Linked DNA regions of Idiomarina loihiensis L2TR. The protein of the gene in region 2 binds, or shares a complex with, the protein of the main gene of each other region. Links are inferred from orthologs where the notes say so. Each region holds a gene or a part of one and is shown on either strand. Other genes may lie near its edges.

The links.
Region 1: the proteins of IL_RS07770 (region 2) and lolA are in contact, whole or in part, in a cryo-EM structure (PDB 7ARM), measured with the Escherichia coli proteins. The link is inferred for Idiomarina loihiensis L2TR from one-to-one orthologs.

Annotation. Positions count from the first base shown.
Region 1 is NC_006512.1:719,272-722,346, forward strand. What follows is about bases 95-2,915. They hold lolA (outer membrane lipoprotein chaperone LolA), read right to left. Parts: upstream 1,896-2,915; coding sequence 1,293-1,895; downstream 95-1,292. Other genes in these bases: IL_RS03385 (replication-associated recombination protein A), read right to left, coding at 95-1,287; IL_RS03395 (DNA translocase FtsK), read right to left, coding at 1,899-2,915. Outside these bases: more of IL_RS03385, read right to left, coding at 1-94; more of IL_RS03395, read right to left, coding at 2,916-3,075. UniProt on the Escherichia coli protein: Participates in the translocation of lipoproteins from the inner membrane to the outer membrane.
Region 2 is NC_006512.1:1,625,699-1,628,920, forward strand. Bases 223-3,222 are described here. They hold IL_RS07770 (lipoprotein-releasing ABC transporter permease subunit), read right to left. Parts: upstream 2,341-3,222; coding sequence 1,105-2,340; downstream 223-1,104. Other genes in these bases: IL_RS07760 (DNA internalization-related competence protein ComEC/Rec2), read right to left, coding at 223-542; IL_RS07765 (DUF2062 domain-containing protein), read left to right, coding at 593-1,108; lolD (lipoprotein-releasing ABC transporter ATP-binding protein LolD), read right to left, coding at 2,340-3,026; IL_RS07780 (lipoprotein-releasing ABC transporter permease subunit), read right to left, coding at 3,019-3,222. In the rest of the region: more of IL_RS07760, read right to left, coding at 1-222. UniProt on the Escherichia coli protein: Part of an ATP-dependent transport system LolCDE responsible for the release of lipoproteins targeted to the outer membrane from the inner membrane.

The DNA of each region.
Region 1 (3,075 bases), 910 kb from region 2 along the record:
ACGGAGCTTTTCCTGCAACTTTATTTCTAAACCACGCGGCTCAGGGGCGTAGAACTGGGTATCGGCGATTTCCGACGGTAAGTAACGTTCACCCGGAACGTAAGCGTTAGGATAATTATGTGCGTACTGGTAGTCAGCACCATATCCCTGAGCTTTGTGCACCTTGGTTGGTGCGTTACGCAAATGTTCAGGCACCGGCGCATCGCTGTGTTCTTTTGCGGTTCTTAGTGCGCTTTTAAAGGCATTATAAACGGCATTACTTTTCGCCGCACAGGCGCAATAAATAACCGCCTGAGCAATGGCTCGTTCACCTTCGGCGGGGCCAACTCTGTGGTACGTATCCCAGGCGTTTAATGCCAACTGTAATGCCCTGGGGTCAGCATTACCTATATCTTCAGAGGCGATAGCCAATAGCCGGCGGGCAATAACCAAAGCGTCCCCACCACCGGTCAATAAGCGCGCGTACCAATACAAGGCTCCGTCTGGAGACGAGCCTCTGACAGACTTATGAAAAGCGGATAAAACATCGTAGTAATGGTCACCCTGATGATCAAAAGCCGTGGCTTTTTCACCAATAGCCGCAGTGATCAACTCGGGCGTAATTGGCTGGCTGCTGCTCTCAACAAAATCAGCAACCACTTCCAGATAGTTTAATAAGCGACGTGCATCCCCACCAGCTAAGTCCAGAAGCTTTGCCCTGGCTTCACCTTCCAGTTGCAATTGACGTTGACCAAGGCCTCGTTCCGCGTCCGTTAACGCGCTTTCCAGAGCCTGTTCAAGATCCGTTTTGGACAGTGTTTGTAACCGGTAAACCCGCGCCCGCGACAGCAGTGCGTTGTTAAGCTCAAAGCCGGGGTTTTCGGTGGTCGCGCCAATAAAGACAATAGTGCCGTCTTCAATGTGGGGCAAAAAAGCGTCTTGCTGGCTTTTGTTGAAACGGTGCACTTCGTCCACAAACAAAATGGTGCGGCGTCCCTGCTGCTGAGCCAGCAACTTCGCTTCTTCAATGGCTTTTCGAATGTCTTTAACACCGGAGGTTACCGCACTAATGCGGCTGACCGTAGCATTTGCCTGAGTCGCAATGAGTTCAGCTAAGGTGGTTTTACCGGTACCCGGAGGCCCCCATAAAATCATTGAATGCAGATGCCCCTGCTCGACCGCTACCCGCAAAGGTTTACCGGGAGCAAGAAGATGTTGCTGACCTACATACTCGTCAACCGTACGCGGGCGCATTCGCGCCGCAAGAGGTTTGAAATCGGGTTGAAAATCTAAGTCCAGACCTGCCACAACAATTAACTTTGATCGTCGACGTCGACATCAGCGGGCACATCAAAAACAAATTGTTCGTCGCTGATGGTTTCATTTAACGCCACATTATTCAGCATCAGTTCAGTCCGCTCGCCCTGAGCCTGAACCATAGTTATCTCTGTGAGTTTTTCATCAGTAAATCTTAACTCCAGCTTACTGCCATTCGTTTGATGCTCAACAAAGTAGCGGTTATCGCGAAAGCTGACATTATAGTTCTGCCACTGATTACCGTTGCTGTTCAACACCAGCAGTAAAGGGCTGTCGTCAACCATGTCCTGCTGTGCATAAATGGTTACTTGTTCAACAAAAGGATTGTAGTACCAGACCTTTTTGCCGTTAGCGACCATCACGCTTTCGTCCGGCTCTTTCGTATGCCAATACAAATTAGCGGGTCGTTTTAGCTTTAACGTACCGCTTAATGTTTGTAGCACTTCGCCCTGTTCATCTTTTACTTGCTGTTCAAACTCTGCCGATAAGCTTTGAGTTTGTTTCAGTAAACTTTGCAGAGCCTGCTTGTCTGACTCGTCGCCTGAGGCAAACACATTAAACGAAACGGCCATGACCATGGCAAATACAACTGCTTTCATGAATTAATCCCTTGGAGCTCGTGGAGCCAGCACTTCGCGCTGGCCGTTATTGCCTGCACTGGTTACGACACCACTCACCTGCATTTGTTCGACGATACGGGCGGCGCGGTTATAACCGATACGGAATTTGCGCTGTACACTGGATACTGAGACCCGTTGAGTCTCAGTAACAAAAGCAACAGCCTCGTCGTATAGAGGATCAGATTCAGCATCGTCAGATTCCTGCTGTTCCCCCGGAAGCAGCGCTTCCTCGCCCTGATCGCCCGATAAAATTTCTTCCAGATAGTTAGGTCGACCACGTTTTTTCCAGTCTTTAACCACCGCATGAACTTCATGGTCATCGACAAAAGCACCATGTACACGCACCGGAGAACCGCTACCCGGTGGTAAATAGAGCATATCGCCCTGCCCTAACAATTGGTCGGCACCCGGCTGATCCAGAATGGTTCTCGAATCTATTTTTGATGATACCTGAAACGCAATTCGGGTTGGAATATTCGCTTTAATTAAACCGGTGATAACATCCACCGATGGGCGTTGAGTTGCCAAAATTAAGTGAATACCGGCAGCACGGGCTTTCTGAGCGATACGAGCTATTAGCTCTTCGACTTTTTTACCGACAATCATCATCATGTCGGCAAATTCGTCTATCACCACGACAATGTTTGGTAATTTTTCCAGCAACGGCGGTAACTCATCCATAGAGTCGCCGGGCTTCCAGATAGGGTCTCGCAGTGGTTCACCAGCGTCTTTAGCCGCCTTCACTTTCGCGTTGTAGCCTTTTAAATTACGTACCCCTAAAGATGACATGAGTTTGTAACGACGTTCCATTTCTCCCACACACCAACGCAGTGCATTGGCGGCATCTTTCATGTCAGTAACAACCTCGGTCAACAAGTGCGGAATGCCCTCATAAACCGACAGCTCAAGCATTTTAGGGTCTATCATAATAAGGCGAACGTCTTCCGGCGTGCTCTTGTAAAGCAGGCTCAGAATCATAACGTTAACACCAACAGATTTACCGGAGCCGGTGGTACCCGCCACCAGCAAATGCGGCATTTTTCCTAAGTCGACAACGACTGGAGTGCCCGCAATGTTTTTGCCCAGAATCATCGTTAACGGCGAGCCGCTATGGGTGAACTGGTCGCTATTAATCACTTCGCTTAGCTGCACAATTTCG
Region 2 (3,222 bases):
GTTCCTAAGGCATAAATATTATTGCGCAGTAAGTATTGCCGGTATCGAAAACTCCCCTGGTTGCGATAGTCAGTTGCCTGTTTCAACTTCACTTCCAGTTGCCAACGCTCACCAGCTTTCGGCACCTGTTTATGCTGGCTGTTATACCAGTTCAGTTGAACCCGGGGTTGCTGCCAGAATGGTAAAATTTTACCAGACAGAACTTCTACCCGGCCTGTCATACGTATATGAAAAGGGTAACGACGCGATATTTCATCTACAACAAGCGTTAGCTGAGTTTCCCGGTCAATCAACCGGTCAGGTACAGCGCGTAAATTTTGCCAATAAAGGTTGGCATTAGCCCATAAAATACCGCAAAATAACACCATCATTAGTAGTACGATGGTTCGCTGTTTTACTTCCCTCTGTCTAAAATACAAAAAAGCATAAGCTATCGCCAAAAGTAGTAGAGCGATAGTTGAAACAATTAGCCAAAATTTAATGTCAGAGTGTAACGAGGCGGACAATATTCCGCCGATAAAGACCAGTAACCAACGATCCATCGTTGCTCCTTCCCTGGGGCAGTAACCGGATAGGTAATAAACGTCATATTATGGCCAGACGCTTCATTAAACGCTTAATGCCTGATCATCAAAAAGTGCGCGAATCCAAAGCGATTCGCTTATTCGGCAGCCTTCTGCACGACGCAAACTTATGGCACTTAAACCGACGGTCAGCTTCAGGCGCATTTGCAGTCGGTCTATTCTGCGCTTTTATACCGGTTCCTTTTCAAATGTTATTAGCGGCAGCGTCGGCAATTCCTTTTCGCGTTAACCTGCCACTTTCGGTTGGGCTTGTCTGGGTTTCAAACCCTATTACTATGCCGCCAATGTTCTATCTGTGCTATTTAGTCGGCAATGCCCTGCTGGCAGAGCCACCACAACCCTTTGCTTTTGAACTTAGCTGGGAGTGGTTAATGCACAGCATTTCGACCATCGGTCCAGCATTACTGCTTGGATGTTTGATTCTTGGCACGTTATCCAGCTTTATTGGTTATATCGGTATTCGCTTACTTTGGCGCCAGTCTGTGGTCAAAGCCTGGCGCCGTCGCAACCCTGAAGGCAATTAAGTACTTTCGTGCAAGGCTCTGGCGGGTTCCACTTTGACCGCCCGCCAGGCTGGATAAATAGTGGCGAGCAAACTCATTAGCAATGCCACACTGGCCACTAGAATAACGTCACCCCAAGCCCATTCGGAAGGCACCTCACCAACAAAGTAGATATCGTTGGAAAGCACTTTAAAGTGAAACCAGGATTCAAGTGTCAGCATAATATCGGGTAAAAACTGAGCCAGAAGTATTCCACAGGCACAACCAATAACCACCCCATAAAGACCATTCATTAACCCCTGTAACACAAAGGATTGCAGTAAGGACTTGTCTTTCATACCCAGGGTTTTCAACATGGCAATTTGGCTGCGCTTTTTCGCTACCGTCATAATGAGTGTTGAAACAATATTAAAACAGGCTACAGCCATAACCAGAATCAAAACCAGATACACTACCCAGCGCACCAACTCAATATCGCGATATAAATGACCGTGACTTCGGGTCCAGTCATCCAGATAGACCAATTCTGGCAACTGGTTACCTATTTCCCGGGCAACCGCAGGAGCCGAAAAAACATCCTTTAACCGCAAGCGTACCGAGCTGACATCACTGGCAAAACTCAACTCATTCTTAGCCGTTTGCAGAGAGACGTAGGCATTTTGATAGTCAATTTGTCCGCCAAATTTAAACAACCCAGTGACTTCCAGTCGCACCCGTTCCGGCGAGCGGAAACCTCGCTCAGACTTTTCCGGGGTAAGTAAGGAAACAGAATCGCCAACAGCTAAATTCAGCTTATCGGCTAGCCCCGCCCCTAACAGCAAACCACCTTCCTGCTGCCAGCGTTGCCAGTCTTCGCTGCTTACATAATCAGATAAGGCCGATACGTTTTGTTCCTGCTCTGCAGATACTCCCCGAACCTGAATACCATGAAAAGTTGACTGGGTTTGCACCATGACGGTGGAATTAATTCCCGGAGCCGCCGCTATAACTTCCGGATGCTGCCGGGCAATTTCCGCAACCTCCTGCCAGTCTTCCAGTGCGCCCTCGACGGCACTGTACTCGACCTGCGGAACAACCGCCAGTAACCGCTCCTGCAGCACCTGATTAAACCCGTTCATCATCGACAAAGCCGCAATTAAAACCGCGCAACCAAGCGCTATACCAATAGTGGATGAGGCCGATATAAACGACAAAAAGCCCTGTTTCGCAGTACCTTTACGAAAGCGTCGGGCTATTAACCAGGCAAGCTGCATTAGCCTTGCTCCTTATGCAAAATTCCATTTTTTAAAACTTCTACGCGCTGCAGTTGCTCAGCCAGCTGTAAGTCATGAGTGACCACAATAAAAGCCGTGCCCATTTCCTGGTTCAGCTCCAGCATTAACTGATAAATACTCTCAGCCGCTTCACCATCGAGGTTACCGGTTGGCTCATCAGCCAGCACAACCTGTGGTTTATTCACAAAAGCCCTGGCTATTGCAACCCGTTGACGTTCACCGCCGGAGAGCTGTGCCGGACGATGCGACAACCGATGCTCTAATCCCACGCGTACTAAAAGCTGCTCAGCCTGCTGTTTAGCTTCCGTCGGACTTTTACCAGCTATCATTTGCGGCATTGCAACGTTTTCCAACGCTGAAAATTCCGGCAATAAATGATGAAACTGATACACAAAGCCAAGGTTCTGGTTACGCCACTGCGCCAACTTGTCGGCTTTCCAGGGCGTCATTTCCTGATCTTTATAAAATAATTGACCCGATGAGGGTTTATCCAGTCCACCCAACAAATGCAGCAAAGTGCTTTTACCCGAGCCTGACGCTCCGACTACGGCAACCATTTCTCCGGCTTGCAGCGCAAAATCAATGTCTTTTAAAACGGTAACCTGGTCGCCCCCGTCCTGATAGGATTTACTCAATTCTTTGCAACGCAACAGCGCGTCAGTCATAGCGTAATGCCTCCGAGGGTTGAACATGTGCGGCTTGTGATGCGGGATATAGCGTTGCCACCAAAGTTAAGGTAATTGCGGCAACCACGGTAATAATAACCTGAGACACGTTAATAATAATTGGCAAACCTTCATCTGATCCGGCAAAGATCTGTGCACCGAATAAAGCCAGAATATCATTCAGATACCAGCTCAA